Regions from separate parts of the Neobacillus sp. 204 genome, predicted to be linked through region 2. Evidence: riboswitches for the same ligand, from Rfam matches in the RefSeq annotation. Region 2 holds a riboswitch; each other region holds the start of a gene.
What was found. A riboswitch is a leader RNA that binds a small molecule or an ion and turns the genes downstream of it on or off. The one in region 2 is predicted to bind S-adenosylmethionine.

Region 1: it holds a riboswitch for S-adenosylmethionine, as region 2 does, so the genes downstream of both, ACJ004_RS10385 (methionine ABC transporter ATP-binding protein) here and ACJ004_RS07400 (homoserine dehydrogenase) in region 2, are expected to answer to the same signal.
Region 3: it holds a riboswitch for S-adenosylmethionine, as region 2 does, so the genes downstream of both, mtnW (2,3-diketo-5-methylthiopentyl-1-phosphate enolase) here and ACJ004_RS07400 (homoserine dehydrogenase) in region 2, are expected to answer to the same signal.
Region 4: it holds a riboswitch for S-adenosylmethionine, as region 2 does, so the genes downstream of both, metK (methionine adenosyltransferase) here and ACJ004_RS07400 (homoserine dehydrogenase) in region 2, are expected to answer to the same signal.

What each region holds. Positions count from the first base shown of each region.
Region 1 covers NZ_JBJORY010000004.1:208,146-213,175, reverse strand. Annotated here, with positions in the region: gene ACJ004_RS10390 (methionine ABC transporter permease) at 1-484, opposite strand, end outside; gene ACJ004_RS10385 (methionine ABC transporter ATP-binding protein) at 477-1,502, opposite strand; SAM riboswitch class I at 1,671-1,780, opposite strand; gene ACJ004_RS10380 (O-acetylhomoserine aminocarboxypropyltransferase/cysteine synthase family protein) at 1,911-3,227, opposite strand; gene ACJ004_RS10375 (hypothetical protein) at 3,245-3,598, opposite strand; gene ACJ004_RS10370 (nuclease-related domain-containing protein) at 3,834-4,748, shown strand.
Region 2 covers NZ_JBJORY010000003.1:28,776-33,805, reverse strand. Annotated here, with positions in the region: gene argF (ornithine carbamoyltransferase) at 1-444, shown strand, start outside; gene ACJ004_RS07410 (argininosuccinate synthase) at 530-1,741, shown strand; gene argH (argininosuccinate lyase) at 1,803-3,179, shown strand; SAM riboswitch class I at 3,335-3,444, shown strand; gene ACJ004_RS07400 (homoserine dehydrogenase) at 3,545-4,783, shown strand; gene ACJ004_RS07395 (glycosyltransferase) at 4,965-5,030, shown strand, end outside.
Region 3 covers NZ_JBJORY010000001.1:307,790-312,819, forward strand. Annotated here, with positions in the region: gene ACJ004_RS01575 (carbon-nitrogen family hydrolase) at 1-365, opposite strand, end outside; gene ACJ004_RS01580 (pyridoxal phosphate-dependent aminotransferase) at 489-1,661, shown strand; SAM riboswitch class I at 1,748-1,858, shown strand; gene mtnW (2,3-diketo-5-methylthiopentyl-1-phosphate enolase) at 1,934-3,145, shown strand; gene ACJ004_RS01590 (methylthioribulose 1-phosphate dehydratase) at 3,172-3,801, shown strand; gene ACJ004_RS01595 (1,2-dihydroxy-3-keto-5-methylthiopentene dioxygenase) at 3,832-4,365, shown strand; gene ACJ004_RS01600 (Spo0E family sporulation regulatory protein-aspartic acid phosphatase) at 4,858-5,030, shown strand, end outside.
Region 4 covers NZ_JBJORY010000009.1:258,515-263,544, reverse strand. Annotated here, with positions in the region: gene pckA (phosphoenolpyruvate carboxykinase (ATP)) at 1-1,025, opposite strand, end outside; SAM riboswitch class I at 1,257-1,395, shown strand; gene metK (methionine adenosyltransferase) at 1,596-2,792, shown strand; gene asnB (asparagine synthase (glutamine-hydrolyzing)) at 3,077-4,981, shown strand.

The DNA.
Region 1 (5,030 bases), on a different contig from region 2:
CTAGTGAAATAGTTGTGACTGTAATCCCTGAAATTAATGCTGGCAAAGATTCCGGTATTAAAACTTTAAAAATAATATGATTATGTGTTGCTCCCATCGATTGCGATGCCTCAATGACACCTTTATCGATTTCCCTAAGGGCAATTTCCACCATTCGTGCATAAAAAGGAGCTGCTCCAATAATTAGAGCTGGCAGTGCCGCATTTGCTCCGAGCATAGTCCCAAGCAATAATTTTGTAAATGGAATTAATAAGACAATTAAGATGATAAAGGGAATCGATCTGAAAATATTAACAAACCCAGCAATAATAACATTAATTGTCCGATTTGCCCACAAATTTCCTTTATCTGTTAAAAATAACAGCAGACCGAGAAATAATCCTAAGATAAATGTAGCTAACACTGAAATGGAAGTCATATAAATGGTTTCACGTGTTGCTTCAATTAATTCATCCCACTTTACCATTTCCATAAAGTTAGCCATTACTGATCACCTCCACGCCGACTTGCTGTGAATGAATATAATCGATGGCTTTCTGTATTTCGCTGGCTTGTCCATCCAAATGAATAAATAATGTCCCATATGATCCGTTTTGCGTGTGAGAAATTTTCCCTTGAAGAATATTTACAACAACGTCGAAATCCCTGATTATATTTGTGATTAATGGCTGTTCTGTCGCCTCTCCAACAAACGTTAGCTGAACCACTTGCCCCTCGGGATAACGTTCGAGTAGATGATCGGTTGTTTCTTTCGTTTCCTCTGGTTCTGTTACCTGTTGGACAAAACGTTTTGTAATTGGCTGCTTCGGGTTTTTAAACACATCAAGCACCGGACCTAGTTCGACCACTTTTCCACTTTCCATGACGGCCACCCTATGACAAATTTTCCGAATGACATGCATTTCATGTGTAATCAACACAATTGTCAAACCCAGCCTTTTATTAATATCAACTAACAATTCTAAAATAGAATCGGTAGTCTGTGGGTCTAATGCGGAAGTAGCTTCATCACATAAAAGGACTTTCGGGTTGTTTGCGAGCGCTCTGGCAATTCCGACACGCTGCTTTTGTCCACCGCTTAGCTGGGACGGATAAGCATTTTCTCTTCCTTCCAGGCCGACTAATTTTATTAATTCTCTTACTCTTTTTTGGCGCTCAGGACCTTTGATACCTGCTATTTCTAATGGAAAAGCGATATTCTCACTAACTGTTCTCGACCACAGTAAGTTAAAATGCTGGAAGATCATACTGATCTCTTGACGTGCTTTTCGGAGTTCCGCACCCTTTATCTTTGAGACCACTCGGCCTGCGACTGTAACCGTTCCGTTAGTTGGCAGTTCCAGTCCATTTAACATTCTGATTAAGGTACTTTTACCAGCACCACTGTATCCAATTACCCCGAAAATTTCACCCTCTTGAATTTCAAGGTTTACATCATCAACGGCTCTTAGCTGCCCTTGTTTAGAAGGGAAGATCTTCTGAACATTTTTTATAGAAATCATTGAATCACCTGCTTCTTATTCAATTTACCTAAGATTCTGAAAGATTTTTCTTGTAATATACCGCTTAAATATAATATAGGGTTTGACGTTTTGAACAAAAAGATTCAATTTTAACAAAATAAAAGCCTTTCTGCGCAGGCAGAAAGGCATCATAAATAATAATCCTTTCTCCCATCTCCCAAAGCAATCGCTTTGTGTGAATTGGCACCATTTCAATAATAAATATTGACGGTTGCCGGGCTTCATCGGGCACATCCCTCCACCTCTCTTGATAAGAGCATCAAGTACTATATTCAATTAAAAAGTTCATTTATTTAAGTAATTATATTACAAAAGTTATCGTATCACGGATAAAAAGGGGTGTCAACGAAAAAAACTTCATATTCGGAAAATACGTTTGGGTCACTTTTAGGCATTTACATTTAGTGAGGTTAAACCAGTTGCTAAAACCATTGCTGATTCTAGGTCTTCAATTAAGTCTTCCACATTCTCGATACCAATGGAAAGGCGAATTAAATCTTCAGTTACACCTGCAGCTTTCAGGCCTTCGGCATCTAATTGCTGGTGTGTGGTGCTAGCAGGATGAATAATTAAACTTTTCGCATCGCCAACGTTGGCCACATGCGCCCAGAGTGTAACCGCATCAATTAATTTAGCACCGGCTTCTTTCCCACCTTTAATTCCGAAAACGACCATCGAACCCGCGCCTTTTGGTAAGTACTTTTTGGCTAATTCATAATCAGGATGCGATGGATGACCAGGATAAGAAACCCACTCCACTGCAGGATGGTTTACTAAATAAGCAACCACTTTTTGTGTATTGGCCACATGCTCTTTCATGCGAACATGAAGTGTTTCAAGACCAAGGACAAATTGGAAGGAGTTTTGCGGACTTAATGCAGGTCCTAGATCACGAAGTAATTGGACACGTGCTTTAATAATATAAGCCACTGCTCCGAGCGCTTCTGCATAAACAAGATCATGGTAACTTGCATCTGGGGTGGTGAAGCCAGGAAATTTATGTGAATTCCAGTCAAACTTGCCACCATCTACAATGATTCCGCCCGTGGTCGTTCCATTTCCTAATAACCACTTTGTCGCAGAATGGATGACAATATCGGCTCCATGTTCAATTGGCCGGCATAGGTATGGAGTGGCAAAGGTATTATCAATAATTAATGGGACACCTGCTTCATGAGCAATTTCAGCAACTTTTTCAATATCGAGGATGCGTAGGCTTGGATTACCAATCGTTTCAGCAAAAACAGCCTTGGTTTTGTCAGTGATAGCGGCGCGGAAATTGTCCGGATTTTCAGGGTCAACAAATTTCACGTTTATCCCATATTTCGGCAGCGTCACCGCAAATAAATTATAGGTTCCGCCATAAAGATTTGCTGCCGAAACGATTTCATCGCCAGCCTCAGCAATGTTTAAAATGGCGAGAGTAATGGCTGCCATTCCGCTCGCAACCGCTAGGGCACCAACACCACCTTCTAATAGGGCAACTCTTTCTTCAAATACAGTTGTCGTTGGATTATGAATCCGCGTGTATATGTATCCCGGTTCTGCTAGGCTAAAAAGATTTGCGGCATGCTCGGTATTCTTAAATTGGTAGGCATTGTTTTGGTAGATTGGAACGGCCCGGGCCCCAGTTACCGGATCTGGAGTTAATCCACCATGAACACTTAACGTTTCGAAACGATACTTTTTTTGATTTTCACTCATACTGTTTCCTCCTCGGTTTAAATAATTTTTGCAAAGTCTTCCTGTGCCTTTGTCAAATAAAAGATAGATTCAAGCAATAGCGTTGTGCGTAATGGGGCGGAAATACTTAGTTGGCCGTTTCGTTCAAGAGCTCGTAACCTTTCTTTCCCTTCTAATAGTTGCTTCATGGCTTTCAAGTCCCCACGAATCTCTGGTATCGTTTGGTTCTCTTCGCGATCATGAAGGATGAAAAATTCTCCATCCTTGATGATAATTTGAATGGCTTTTTGTTCACAAACCAAATTCGCTCGTAAATTGATATGCTCAAGTAACGGCAGAACATGCCCTTGCTGTTTAATGGCTATTTGAAAGGTTTTCAACACTTCTATCATTTCCACCACTCCGGTCTACTCTCTTATCTTAAATATACAGGAGACGGGCCTGAAATCCTCTTTAAAGTGGTCGACAATTATCTACTTTGGGAGGAGGGGAGGGAAGATTTCCTGAGAAATATGTCGGATTGAGAGAATTTTTTGAAAAGAGTCGGAAATTAGTCATAACTATTAGCTATTGGAGGGTGCAGAATTTTGTAAAATTAATTTATTCTAGATGAAAAGGATGTGAATTATGAGTTTTAAACCTCGTATTGAATCAGATGAAATAAAAATTTTAAGGTATCTAAACTTGCGAATGAAATTAGCGGAGAATGATAAACAGCGCTATCATAACCTTGTGAAGGGGTTTGAGGGTGAGGTTATGTTTGATGCATTGACTGAGAAACTTCAGTGTCCAAGTTTGATTCTAAACGACCTGTTACTTGAAGCTAACAATAGTAAATTCCAACTTGATTCTACGATTATTTTCCAAGAAAGGATATACCTATTTGAGGTGAAAAATTACGAAGGGGATTTTTACTTTGAAGGTGACCGATTTTACGCCCTCCCCAAAAAAGAATACAAAAACCCCCTGCTCCAATTACAACGAAGTGAATCCTTACTCCGCCAGCTTTTAGAAAACCTTGGGTACCGAATCCCTATTGAGGCTTATGTAATCTTTATCAATCCCCAGTTTACCTGTTATCAAGCTCCTCTTAATGAACCTATTATTTATCCAAATCAACTCAATCGCTTTATAAAAAAACTGAACATGCTTTCCTCAAACCTTAATACTCGGCATATGAGGCTAGCAGAAAAATTGGTTTCAATGCATCAGATTGAATTACCATATGATAGGTTACCTTCATATGAATTTGGTCAGATAAGAAAGGGGGGTACCTGCAAATTATGTAATTCTTTTTCGATAACTGTTCAAGGAAATAAGGTGATTTGTGATGTTTGTGGTTGCGAGGAGTTGGTTGATTCCGCAGTTCTAAGAGGGGTGCAAGAAATTACACTGCTGTTTCCTGAAAAAAAAATTACCACTATTTTAGTTAAAGAATGGTGTAATGTAATTGAGTCTAAAAAAACAATTAGAAGAATTTTAAAACAAAATTATAGTTTTGAGGGTAAGAAGGAATTTGGTTTCATTAATTTACATGACTAAGGACTTTTTTAACACTAGTAACACGCATCACAGTGACCATTGCTGATCTTTTTTCACCTCGATGGGCACTCTGCACGCCTTACAGAGACCGTTGCTGATCTTTTTTCACTTTGATGGGCACTCTGAACACTTCACAGTGACCGTTGCTGATCTTTTTTCACCTCGATGGGCACTCTGCACGCCTTACAGAGACCGTTGCTGATCTTTTTTCACCTCGATGGGCACTCTGCACGACTCACAGTGACCGTTGCTGATCTTTTTTCACCTCGATGGGCACTCTGC
Region 2 (5,030 bases):
AACAATATGACCCATTCGCTAATGGAGGGCGCTATGAAAGTGGGAATGGATATTAGCATTGCCAGTCCACCAGGCTATTTGCCTAATGGTAAAATAACTGAAAATGCCATTAAAATTGGAAAACAAACTGGAAGTTCACTACTCATTACAAATGATCCCGAAGAAGCAGTGAAAGGCGCAGATGTTATTGTAACAGATGTTTGGACCAGTATGGGGCAGGAAGAAGAAACGGAAAAGAGATTGAAAGCATTCCAAGGTTTCCAAGTAAATGAAGAACTATGCAAATTAGCAAAGGATGATTTTATCTTTTTGCATTGTTTACCAGCCCACCGTGGTGAAGAAGTAACAGCAGAAGTAATTGATGGTCCACATTCAGTCGTTTTTGATGAAGCTGAGAACCGTCTCCATGCTCAAAAAGCAATTTTAAAACTTTTACTAGAATAATAGTTTCATTTTCTATGGAACTTGTTGTATAATAATTCTATCGGTTGGATAAAAATACAGAATTAGTAAGAGGAGAATAAAGAACATGACAAAAGAAAAAATCGTTTTAGCCTACTCAGGCGGTTTAGATACATCAGTTTCAGTAAAATGGATTCAAGAAAAATACGGATATGACGTAATTGCTTTAGGTCTAGATGTCGGCGAAGGAAAAGACTTAGAAGCTATCAAAAACAAAGCACTGAACGTTGGAGCCATTAAGGCCTACATGATCGATGCAAAAGAATTATTAGCAAAAGAATATATTTTACCTGCCTTAAAAGCTAATTGCTTATATGAAGGGAAATATCCATTATCTTCTGCGTTATCTCGTCCGCTTATTTCCAAATTATTAGTGGAAGTAGCTGAAAAAGAGGGGGCTGCTGCTGTAGCCCATGGCTGTACAGGTAAAGGAAATGATCAGGTTCGTTTTGAAGTTTCCATCCAAGCATTAAATCCAAGCTTGAAAGTTGTTGCTCCCGTTCGTGAATGGGGAATGACACGTGACGAAGAAATTGAATATGCAGAGGAAAATGGGATTCCAATTCCGGTCGATTTAGATAATCCATTTTCAATTGATGCCAACATCTGGGGTCGTGCTTGTGAGGCTGGAGTTCTGGAAAATCCATGGGCTGAGGCACCAGAAGCAGCCTTCGATTGGACGAATCCGATTGAGTTGACTCCAGATACGGCTGAATATGTTGAAATCGAATTTGAACAGGGTGTACCAGTTGCTCTAAACGGTGAAAAACTACCGCTTGTACAATTAATTGAAACGCTCAATGCGCTTGGCGGCAAGCACGGTGTTGGCCGTATCGACCACATCGAAAATAGATTAGTAGGGATTAAATCTCGTGAAGTCTACGAAAATCCTGCTGCCTTAATTTTAATCAATGCCCATAAAGAATTAGAGTTTTTAACCTTAACTCGAGAGGTTTCACAATTCAAGACACAGGTTGAACAGCAAATGGCTAAGATCATTTACGAAGGACTTTGGTATTCACCTATCAAACCTGCCCTAGATGCATTTATTAATGAAACTCAAAAGACGGTTACTGGTACCATTCGCGTTAAACTTCATAAAGGTAACCATACTGTTGTTGGAAGAAAGTCTCCATACAGCCTATACAATGAGGAACTAGCAACTTATTCTAAAGGTGATGCGTTTGATCATAATGCTGCTGTAGGATTTATTAAGATTTGGGGTTTGCCAACAAAGGTCAATTCAGAAGTGAATAAAAAGGAATCTATTTTAAAATAATGCGGATTGCCCTCGAGTCCTTTTCGAGGGCTCTCTTGTTAGGGTTAAGGAGGAGCACGATATGTCGAAGTTATGGGGCGGCCGTTTTACAAAAGAAACCAATAAGCTAGTTGAGGAATTCACAGCCTCAATTTCTTTTGACCAAAAGCTTGCTAAGGAAGATATCGCTGGAAGCCTCGCCCATGTGCAAATGCTGGGTGAGTGCGGCATCATTCCAATGGAGGATGCCGGGAAAATTAAGGATGGCCTTCTCTCTATTAAAAAGCTGGTGGATACCAATGAAGTTGAATTTTTAGTAGAAGATGAAGATATTCATATGAATATTGAAAAGCTATTAATTGAAAAAATCGGTCCAGTCGGTGGAAAGCTTCATACTGGGCGAAGCCGTAATGACCAGGTTGCCACCGACATGCATCTGTATTTAAGAACAAAAACGACCGAGCTTATTAAATTATTAGAGGATGTCCAACAAGCATTAGTCGAGCAGGCGAAAGAGAATGTCCAAACATTAATTCCTGGATATACACACTTGCAGCGGGCTCAGCCTGTGTCCTTTGCCCATCATTTAATGGCCTATTTTTGGATGTTTGAACGTGATAAAGAGAGATTGATTGATAGTTTGAAGCGCATCAATTGGCTTCCGCTTGGTTCAGGGGCATTGGCAGGAACAACTTTTCCAATTAACCGTGAACGTGTGGCTGAATTGTTGGGGTTTGAAACGGTTTATCCTAACAGTATGGACGCTGTTAGTGATCGCGACTTTATTCTTGAATTTTTATCAATAGGTTCCATTATCATGACCCATATATCCAGATTATCGGAAGAACTTGTGATTTGGTCAAGCCAGGAGTTTCAATTCGTGGAGTTAGACGATTCATTTTGCACAGGTTCAAGTATTATGCCGCAAAAGAAAAATCCAGATGTTCCTGAGCTGTTACGTGGAAAAACAGGCAGGACTTATGGCAATTTAATCGGCTTATTGACCGTTCTCAAGGGTTTGCCACTCGCCTACAACAAGGATTTACAAGAAGATAAAGAAGGTATGTTTGATACGGTTGAAACCCTTGAAGGTTCTTTAATGTTATTAGCGCCGATGATCGAAACAATGACTGTTAATAAAGATGTGATGCGTAAGGCAATTAACAATGACTTTTCAAATGCTACGGATATTGCCGATTACTTGGTGAGAAAAGGACTGCCCTTCCGTGATGCACATGAAGTTATCGGAAAAATCGTGTTATATGCAATCCAGTCTAACAAATTTTTGCTGGATTTGAGTTTCGAAGAATATCAAAGCTTTAACCCATTATTTGAGGAAGATATTTATGTGGTATTGGCTCCCGAGCATGTGGTTAGTGTTAGAAATAGCTTTGGGGGAACGGCTCCAGAGCAAGTTGAGAAGCAAATCAAGCTAGCTGAGGGAAAACTGCAGCGATAAATATGAATTTTTTCAGGCTCGCCATTTGGCGGGCTTAAATTTTGAGATTTATTCACTCGTAATAAAAAGAAATTTCAAATAATATTGACAACTACAAAGGATTCCACTAGAATTCTTTTTATAACTTGGAAATTGAATGAAACAAATACATAAAACTCTTATCCAGAGCGGCGGAGGGACTAGGCCCGATGAAGCCCGGCAACCATCAAGGTAATACTTGAAAAGGTGCTAATTCCTGCAGGTTATTTAACCTGGCAGATAAGAGGAGGAAACTAACCCTCTTCTTATGAAGAGGGTTTTTCGTATTTATATGTTTGTAAAACTACATTTGGTCATATCTAATATTAATTGAAGGGTGGATAAACATGTCTGTAATTAAAGTGGCAATTCTAGGTTTTGGAACAGTTGGGGAAGGTGTTTATAAAACAATTCAATCTCATACAGAAGAGCTTGAGGGAGTGTTAGGGAGAAAGGTCGAGGTTGCAGCTGTACTCATTAGAAATAAGCAGAAAAAGAGAAATATTGATGAAGATGTTTTAATCACCTCAGATTTCGATGAAATTTTAGACCTTCCTCAACTTGATGTGATTGTTGAAGCAATCGTCGACAAAGAACCGCCCTTTACATTTCTAAAACAAGCAATTCAAAAAGGCTGCCACGTCATTACAGCAAATAAAGAAATGTTTGCACACCACGGGAATGAGCTGCTCCGGTTAGCAGAGAAGCATAATGTTTCAGTGGGTTACGAAGCGACAGTTGCAGGCGGTATACCTGTTATTCAAACTTTAAGACAGTTATTAAATGTTAATCGTGTTCGTCACATCCAAGGAATTCTAAATGGGACATCGAATTTCATCCTAACGGAAATGCGTGAGAAAAAGCATTCCTTTTCAGCCGCTCTGAGTTTAGCGCAAGCAAAGGGTTTTGCCGAAGCGGATCCAACCAACGATGTAGAAGGTTATGATGCGTTTTATAAAACAATGATTCTTAGCAGAATTGCTTTTGGAGAGGAACCAAATTGGGAAGAGGTTGGACGGGAAGGGATTACCTCGATTACAAGTGAATTAATCGAGTCAGCTGAAAAACATGGTTTAAGGTTTAAACATATTGCAAGTATTTGTATGGAAGGTGGTCAAATTAACGCAACAGTTAGACCAGCCCTTGTTGGAAAGTCTCATCCTTTTTATTCTATTGAAGGCGTAGAAAATGCAGTAAATGTTAATTCAGATATTGTAGGAAGTATTACTTTACAAGGTCCAGGTGCTGGAATGTTTCCAACTGCAAGTGCAGTGATCGAAGATCTAGTCTATGTCTGTCAAAATCAGTCGACAAATAAGAATTATAAAAAAACGATTTCAGTTAATTATGGAGATAAAGAGGGAAATGGAGACGAATTATGGTTCATTCAAGGTCTTTCAAAGGATTATAAAAACCCTCTAATAACTTGGATTGCTCAATCTACTGATGATACAGCCGTTATCCAGACAACTAGGGAGGAAAGAGAAAAGTTAATTAATCAGCAGAAGGTAACAAGTTGCTTCCAAATATTAGGTGAATATGAGAAGTTGGGCAACAATAAAGAAGTTACTCTTGCTGTCCTGTAATAAAAAAAATTATAGCCATTATTCCAAAAAGAGCATGTAAGTGCTCTTTTTTTTATGAAATTTACGCGCTCTCAATAATAACTGGGGATAAGTTTAGTCAAAATCAAAAGCTATTCATATTGTGTAAAAGCTTAACCAAAATGGACTAGTCATTTTTAAATGAAAATTGAAGAGGTGCGTCATGTTAGGGAATAGCTTGAATGGACGATTATTAACGAATCTGAAAAATACATTTACCTTTGAGTTT
Region 3 (5,030 bases), on a different contig from region 2:
TGCTCATCCATTAGCTTAAAAAGGTGAAGTTTACTATAACTGTGGACGAGTTTGCCTTCTTTATGGATGATGATCAGGGTGTTTTTTACACCGGTTTCTTCACGGTTGGCTACCGATCCTCCGACGAAATTCACTTGGTATTTTTGGGCTGCTTTTTGAAGAAAATCAATTGTCTGACTAGCATTATTGTCGGCAATTTCATTAAGACGGGTTAAGTCATACCCTGTCGTCCAAAGTTCTGGAAGGACAATGATGTCGGGTTGGTCAGTTACTGCTTTTTCAATGAGTCTTTCTGCCGATTGATAGTTTTTATTTGGATCACCAAAGACGATATCCATTTGTAAACATGAAATTTTAAATTTCAAAAATCTCCACCTCGTTTGAACTTTCGGAATTTTTTCTTTACAAGCTGTTATAAAAGTTATATCATTTGTGACTAGAATTTCACAATAAATTATCTTTTTATAAATCAGTAAAGCAGGTGAACCATGAAGCAATTTCCACCATCTGAACTATTAAACAGTCTTCCGAAGCAGTTTTTTGCTTCGCTTGTTAAAAAAGTCGGGGAGTATATTTCACAGGGGTATGATGTGATTAATCTAGGACAGGGCAATCCTGATCAGCCAACACCCGCACATATCGTTGCCAAACTTCAGGAAGCAGCAGTAAATCCAATCAATCACAAATACTCTCCCTTTCAGGGACACAGTTATTTAAAGCAGGCAGTGGCTGATTTTTATTTAAGAGAATATGGAGTAACCATTGATCCGAATAAAGAAGTGGCCATCTTGTTTGGCGGGAAGGCTGGGCTTGTTGAAATACCCCAGTGCTTATTAAATCCCGGAGATACCATCCTCGTACCTGATCCAGGCTACCCGGATTATTTGTCAGGGGTTGCACTGGCCAAAGCAGAAATGGTAATGATGCCGTTAAAGGAGCAAAAAAACTTTTTGCCAGATTATAGCGAATTAGACGAGAAAGTCTTAGCCGAAGCAAAGGTCATGTTCCTCAATTATCCTAATAATCCCACTGGCGCTGTGGCCACTCGTGAGTTTTTTGAAGAAACTGTAAAACTTGCGAGTGAAAATGATATTTGTATAGTCCATGATTTTGCCTATGGGTCCATTGGTTTTGACGGTGAAAAACCTTTGAGTTTTTTACAGGCCAAAGGCGCAAAGGACGTTGGAATTGAAATTTATACATTATCTAAAACGTTTAATATGGCGGGCTGGCGTGTTGGTTTTGCTATTGGAAATGAGAGCGTCATTTCCGCGATTGAACTCCTACAGGACCATTTGTATGTCAGTTTATTTGGAGCCGTTCAAGAGGCAGCAAGAGAGGCATTAACGGGCTCTCAGGAATGTGTAAAAGAACTAAATGAGTTGTATGAGCGAAGAAGGAATGTATTGATTGATGGTCTTCGTTCCTTAGGTTGGAATGTCAGCGCTCCAAAGGGATCTTTTTTTGCGTGGCTTAAGGTTCCTGAAGGTTTTTCCTCTGCGGAATTTGCTAATCTGCTCCTTGAACAGGCGCATATTATGGTTGCACCTGGAATTGGATTTGGGGAATTTGGAGAGGGCTATGTCCGGGTAGGATTACTATCAAGTGAAGACCGATTAGCTGAAGCTGTCGAAAGAATTAGTCGTTTGGAAATATTCTAAAAAATTAATTGACAATTTATTTTTTTCTTGCGATAATCCAAATTAAAGTTAAAAAGTATCATAATTTAATAAAAATACGAATCGTTTTCTTATCAAGAGCAGGCGGAGGGAAAAGCCCTATGAAGCCCGGCAACCGACTTATACGTAGTGTTAAGCACGGTGCTAATTCTTACAGCAACAAGGCTGATAGATGAGAAGATGTTAGTTTTCAGCTAACCTCTTCTTTGCTGAAGAGGTTTTTTTATGTTTGATTAAAAGGAAGTGGTTCTGGAGTGACTGAAATTATTGCTACATATTTACTTCATAATGAAAAGAATCCGAACAAGAAGGCTGAAGAAATTGCGCTTGGACTAACAGTCGGTTCATGGACAAACTTGCCTGAATTAGAGCAAAGCCAATTGCGCAAGCATAAAGGGAGAGTCGTCTCTGTAGAAGAGTTTCCATCAGAAAAAGAGGATCAATCAATAATCCAAATCGCCTATCCAACGCTCAATTTTTCAAACGACCTCCCTGCCATCTTAACCACCGTTTTCGGTAAGCTTTCATTGGATGGAAAAATTAAATTACTTGATTTGCAATTTGATGAGGGATTAAAGAGTCAGTTTCCAGGTCCAAGATTTGGGATCGAAGGTCTTCGGGAGAAATTAAACGTCTATAATCGACCGCTATTAATGAGCATCTTTAAAGGCGTACTCGGGAAAGACCTCACGTTTTTAGTCGAGCAGTTAAAACAACAAGCCCTGGGTGGTGTTGATTTTGTGAAGGATGATGAAATCCTATTCGAAAATCAATTAACACCATTTGAAAAAAGAATTCTTGAAGGAAAAAAAGTACTTCAAGAAGTATATGATCAAACCGGGCACCGAACTTTATATGCAATAAACCTAACAGGCAGAACATCGCACCTGAAGGATAAGGCAAGGAAGGCTGCTCAGCTTGGCGCTGACCTCTTATTGTTCAATGTTTTTTCCTATGGGTTAGATGTTTTGCAGGAATTAAGAGAGGATAATGAAATCTCTTTACCGCTAATGGCTCATCCAGCCGTCAGTGGTGCATTTACATCATCTCAGGTGTTTGGATTATCCCATTCATTAATGCTTGGTAAACTTCTCCGTTATGCTGGTGCTGATTTATCATTGTTCCCATCTCCTTATGGGACTGTGGCATTAGAAAATACGAAGGCACTTTCAATTGCCAGTGAATTAACAGGTAAAGATAGCTTTAAAAGGTCCTTCCCTGTTCCGTCAGCTGGGATTCATCCAGGCTTGGTGCCTTTATTGATTCGGGATTTTGGTATCGATTCTGTCATAAACGCAGGCGGTGGAATTCATGGCCATCCAGATGGTGCCCGAGGCGGCGGTCTTGCATTCCGACAAGCGATAGAAACAAATCTCCAAGGCAAGTTATTGGCCGAAGGGGCTGAAAACTATCCTGAACTTAAACTAGCATTAGAGCTATGGGGGAATCCTGAGGTAACGGTATGACATTGAATTGAGGTGGGGGAACTCAAATGCTAAACGAAAGATGGAATGAATTAGCCGATGTAAAGGATGAACTAGCAGACCGAGACTGGTTTATGGGTACAAGCGGAAATTTGGCGATTAAAGTTAGTGAACATCCACTTCAATTTTTGGTGACGGCTAGTGGTAAGGATAAGCGCAGGCGTACAGATGAAGATTTTTTACTGGTTGATAAATTTGGTAACCCAGTTGAAGAAACTCATTTAAAACCCTCAGCAGAAACACTTCTTCATGTTGAAATTTATCGAAAAACGAAGGCTGGCTGCAGTCTCCATGTCCATACTATTGATAATAATGTTATCTCAGAAGTTTATGGTGATCACGGTGAGGTTACATTCAAAGGACAAGAACTAATCAAGGCATTTGATTTGTGGGAAGAAGACGCCGTCTTAAAAATACCCATCATTCGAAATTATGCCCATATCCCAACACTTGCGACTAAATTTTCTGAACATGTTTCAGGAGATACAGGTGCCGTCTTAATTCGTAACCATGGAATCACTGTATGGGGGAGAACGGCTTTTGAGGCGAAAAAAATCCTTGAAGCATCCGAGTTTTTATTTCGATATCAATTACGCATTTTAGAGTACAAATCAAACCAATTATTTAAAGTAATCTAACCAACAACACAAAGGGGAGGATGGATTAAAATGGCGTATATTACTTTTCAGAACAAAGATGAGCAAATCCAAGTCCAAGAAGAAGTAGCAGGTTTTCTTGAATCTCAGGACGTTATTTATGAAACTTGGGATATTAGCAAACTCCCAGTAGAGCTTGTGGAAAAGTATCTTTTGAGCGGGGAAGAAAAAGAACAAATTCTAAGTGCTTTTGCAGGAGAAATCGCTGATATCTCTGCTAGAAGGAGTTACAAAGCACACGATGTTATCTCCTTGTCAGAAAATACTCCAAATTTGGATGTCTTACTGACAAATTTTAAAAATGAACATCATCATACTGATGATGAGGTTCGCTTTATAGTTAGTGGCCACGGTGTATTTATCATCCAAGGCAAAGATGGTGAGTTCTTTGAAGTCCATCTAAATCCTGGCGACTTGATCTCTGTACCTGAAAATACAAGGCACTATTTTACGTTGGAAGAAGATCGGAAAGTGGTCGCAGTAAGGATCTTTGTTACAACCGAAGGATGGGTGCCGATTTACGAAAAATTAGAAATTCCTCAATAAAAAAATAAAAAACTGGCTGTAGAAATCTACTGCCAGTTTTTTATTGCCCATTTATTGAATTAATGAAATAGGCTGTTTTCTAAAAGTTTGTTGTTCTTGAAATAAGATGAAAAACTTTGTAGAAAGTACTGAGCAGACCGAATACACGAAGACTCCTGCGGGAGGACGGGGCTGGGGAGACCCCACAGTCGCTTGCGCCGAGGAGGCTTCCCGGGCCGCCCGCGGAAAGCGAAGTGTATTTGGGCTGCGGGTTAAATAACAACAATCTTTACTAAAACAGCCATGAGATATAAGAAAGTGTTGGTTGGAATTGGAGAATTTTGTCGCAAAAACAAGAAATCAATCGAAAAAATTGTCGAAAAACGAAAGAAATAAAATGTTTTGTCTACTTTTGCGAATGTGTTTACTTTTATCATAATTCTTGTCATAATTCATCAAGTAGTCTAATTTTTAGTGTTTTATTGCAATAGAGTAATAGGTAGGGGGATTACATTGTACGAGCATCGTATTAGCCATAATGAAATGATTGAAGAGATAAAAGCTAAAAGGGAACTTATGATAAATAGTGCGTATTCACTTGGATTTACAAGTGAAGTGACTATAAAATATAGCCAAGAGCTGGATGAGTTAATAAATGAGTATCAAAAGGTCATGGAAGCTTCCTC
Region 4 (5,030 bases), on a different contig from region 2:
ATTGTGTTTGGATGACCGGCAATACTTGGTTGAACAATATTATCAATCGCCTGAATCGGATAGGCGGCACGTGTATTTTCTGTCAAGGTTCCATCATCATAATCAGGGATTCTGGATTCTTTGTTCAAGGTTACATTTTCTAAGACAGTTCCAAAGCGGATAGCATCAAAAATTTGCGGCTCTTTTTCACGAGAAAGATTAATACATTTAGCATAGCAACCTCCCTCGATATTAAAGACTCCATTGGAGGACCAGCCGTGCTCATCATCACCAATTAATCGTCGGCTCGGATCAGCGGATAGAGTTGTTTTTCCTGTACCGGATAGGCCAAAGAATAATGCAACATCACCTTCAAGGCCGACATTAGCAGAACAGTGCATGGAAAAAATATTATTTTCAGGCAGTAAATAATTCATAACAGAAAAAATAGATTTCTTCATCTCGCCTGCGTATTCTGTTCCACCGATTAAAACAATTCTTTTTTCAAAAGATATGATAATGAAGGCTTCTGATTTTGTACCATCGATTGCTGGATCTGCCTTGAAATTAGGGGCAGAAATAACGGTGAATTCACTATCGTGAGCAAGTAATTCATCATCTGATGGACGAATAAATAGCTGATGGACAAATAAATTTTGCCACGCTAATTCATTAACCACTTGGATGGGCAAACGAGATTTTTTATCGGCACCGGCAAACCCTTTAAAAACAAACACTTCATTTTTCTCTTTTAAATAATCAATAACCTTGTGATAAAGACGTGTGAAAGCTGCTTCAGAAATCGGTTGATTGGTCGTACCCCATTCAATTTTCTCTTTTGTGGACTCTTCTAATACAATAAATTTGTCCTGAGGAGAGCGGCCTGTATACTTTCCTGTAGCGACACTAATCGCGCCTGTAGAAGTAAGAGACCCTTCGCTACGGGTTAAGATTTTTTCAACTAATTGAGGAACTGATAGTTGCACATGGACGTGACTTTCTTTTAAAAACTGTAATAATTCATTTGGAGTGTCAACAGAATTCATTTAATGAAACCATCCTTTATTAGTTTTTTATGTTGTAAATGTAATAAAAAGTATAGCACATTAGTAATAATAATCCATACTATTTAAAGTGATTTTAATACTTTTTAAAATTTATCAATAGATATAAAAATTGTTTATATTAAGAAAGTAAGTTCCTTTTTTCCTTTTTACTTTGAAAAATTCATTGACATTGTTAGACAGTATGATATTATTCTAATTTGAACGGATACTCTCTTATCCCGAGCTGGTGGAGGGACAGGCCCAATGAAACCCAGCAACCTGCAATATGAAATGATTGACCACTTAAAAGGTCCTTTTCAAATGCGAAGGTGCTAATCTGACGCAAGGCTAATGCCTTGAACGATAAGAGCGAAAGGCCCGAAAACAACCTTTCCTCTATGGTAAGGTTTTTTGTTTTGTATAAGTCCTTTTTAATAAGAGTCTCTAATAAAAATCCTTTGTTAATTACATACTAAGGGAATGAGTACCGTATCAAATTCACGAGGTTCAAGAAGTATTCCTGTAACCTTCCAAAAACCTCGATGATCTCATAATATAGGAGGAATTCAGATGTCAACAAAACGTCGTTTGTTCACTTCTGAGTCAGTTACTGAAGGTCATCCTGATAAAATCTGTGACCAAATTTCTGATTCCATTTTAGATGCTATTTTAGCGAAGGATGCTAATGCTCGGGTTGCGGCTGAAACTTCAGTAACAACTGGATTAGTATTAGTAGCAGGGGAAATCACTACTTCTACTTACGTGGATATTCCAAAAATTGTTCGTGAAACGATTAAAGGGATCGGTTATGATCGCGCAAAATATGGCTTTGACTCTGAGACGTGTGCCGTATTAACCTCTATTGATGAACAGTCTGCGGACATAGCGATGGGTGTTGACCAGGCTTTGGAAGCACGTGAAGGTCAAATGTCTGATGAGGAAATTGAAGCTATTGGTGCAGGAGACCAAGGTTTAATGTTTGGTTTTGCTTGTAATGAAACGAAAGAGCTAATGCCTCTTCCCATTTCACTTGCACATAAGCTTGCTCGTAAATTAACAGAAGTGCGGAAAGACAAAGTTCTTGATTACCTTCGTCCAGACGGAAAGACCCAAGTAACTGTCGAATATGATGAGAACGATAAACCGGTACGTATTGATACTATTGTTATTTCTACCCAACACAACCCAGAAGTAACGTTAGAGCAAATTCAACGTAACTTGAAAGAATATGTTATCAATCCTGTCGTACCAAAAGAACTTATCGATGACAACACAAAATATTTTATTAATCCAACAGGACGATTTGTAATTGGCGGACCACAAGGGGATGCAGGCTTAACGGGCCGTAAAATTATTGTTGATACATATGGCGGATATGCTCGTCATGGCGGCGGTGCTTTCTCCGGTAAAGATCCTACAAAAGTGGACCGATCTGCAGCCTATGCCGCACGTTATGTTGCTAAAAACATCGTAGCCGCAGGGCTTGCTGAAAAGTGTGAAGTTCAGCTTGCTTATGCAATCGGTGTGGCACGACCTGTTTCAATTGCTGTTGATACGTTTGGTACTGGCAAAGTAAGCGAGGATGTTTTAGTTGATCTTGTTAGTGAAAACTTTGACCTTCGCCCAGCAGGTATCATAAATATGTTGGATCTTCGCCGTCCAATTTACCAACAAACCGCAGCATATGGTCACTTTGGCCGTACAGATGTAGATCTACCTTGGGAACGAACAGACAAAGTAGAGGTTTTACGTCAAGCGAACCAATAAATAGGAAAAAGGGGAGTTACATTCTACATGTAACTCCTGTTTTTATTTATACGTCTTTTTACCTGTACAATAAAACGAAAAGTGCATAAAATGAAATGTTTACGCAGGCCAAAAGAAGTGAAAAATGTGGATATTAAAATTACCTATTGTTCACAGTGCATTTTTTAGAAAAAAAGTGGTAGTATTAGAGAGTATGTTTTTTAGACTACTCCTAGCGTAAGGTGTTTGCGCTATTGGACAATACGTCCTTCTTAAGGGATATTTAGAATGAGGTGAGGTACATAATGTGTGGCTTTATAGGTTGTGTACACGATAAAACACAAAACTATAGTGAAGAACAAAAACAACAATTTAAAAATATGAACGATATTATAACTCATCGTGGACCGGATGATGATGGTTTTTATTATGATGATCATATCCAATTTGGGTTCCGCCGTTTAAGTATCATTGATATTGAGAGCGGTCATCAACCGCTAACCTATGAGAATGAACGCTACTGGATTATCTTTAACGGTGAAGTTTATAACTATGTAGAACTGCGTGAAGAACTATTATCTGAAGGCTTAACATTTTCAACGAGCTCCGATACTGAGGTAATTATTGCGCTTTTCAGTCATTTGAAGGAAAAAGCCGTCGAAAAACTGCGCGGAATGTTCTCATTTGTTATTTGGGATAAACAAGAGCAAAGCCTTTATGGGGCACGTGATCCCTTTGGAATCAAACCGTTCTTTTATTTTGAAGATGGTGATCGCACGTTTTTTGCTTCTGAGAAAAAGAGTATTCTGTTAGGTATTGAAAATGACGTGCTTAATTATGATTCCTTGCAGCATTATTTGACCTATCAATTTGTTCCTGAACCTAATACTTTGTCTGATGGAATTAAGAAATTAGAGCCTGGTCATTTCTTTACAAAAAAAATTGGCTCTCCAATGGAAATCAAGCGATATTGGAAAGCACACTTTAAGCCAGTACAAAAATCAGAACCTGATTTTATCAAGGAAATTAAAGATGTCCTCTTTGACTCTGTCAAAATGCATATGCGCAGTGATGTTCCTGTTGGTTCATTCCTTTCTGGCGGGATAGATTCTTCGATTATTGCATCGATTGCCAAAGAATTTCACCCTGCAATTAAAACCTTCTCAGTAGGATTTGAGCATAATGGTTTTAGTGAAATTGATGTCGCAAAAGAGACGGCTGAAAAGCTTGGAGTCGAAAATATCAGTTATGTGATTTCACCACAGGAATACATGAACGAAATACCAAAAATTATGTGGCATGTGGATGATCCTCTGGCAGACCCAGCCTGTGTCCCGCTTTATTTTGTGGCTCGTGAGGCAAGAAAGCACGTAACCGTTGTTCTTTCTGGTGAAGGTGCGGATGAATTGTTTGGCGGATACAATATTTACCATGAACCGCAATCATTAGAGGTATTTAATAAAATTCCAAGAGCGGGAAAAGCCCTTTTAAAAGGGATCGCGGGCATGATGCCAGAAGGAATGAGAGGAAAAAGCTTTATCGAACGTGGTGTAACGCCAATGGAAGAACGCTATATCGGAAATGCGAAGATGTTTACAGAAGTAGAGAAGCGTGAATTATTAAATGTTTATCGTGAAGGATTAGATTATACTGACATTACAAAGCCTCTTTACGCCGAATCCCGAGGCTACGATCTGGTTGACCAGATGCAGTATATTGATATCCATACTTGGATGCGTGGTGATATTTTACTGAAGGCCGATAAAATGACAATGGCTCATTCATTAGAACTTCGTGTGCCATTCCTTGATAAAGCGGTCTTCGAGGTAGCATCCAAAATCCCGACAAGCCTGAAAACTGTTCATGGAACGACAAAGTATATTTTACGTAAGGCAGCTGAAGGGATTGTTCCTGCCCATGTGCTTGACCGCAGAAAACTTGGTTTCCCTGTGCCTATCCGTCACTGGTTGAAGGATGAGATGAATGAATGGGCGAAAAAAATTATTCGCGAAAGCAACACGGAGCATTTAATCAATAAATCTTATGTGCTTCAATTGCTTGAAGACCATTGCCAGGGCAAGGCCGATAACAGCAGAAAGATTTGGACAGTACTAATGTTTATGGTATGGCATCAAGTGTATGTGGAGGATGTTTATTCCTTCCAGCGCGATTTTGCATTAGAAAAAAGCCTGCAAACATCGAAAAATTAAAAATCAAAGCACCCAAATTTCAATGGGTGCTTTTGTTTTTGATTATTTA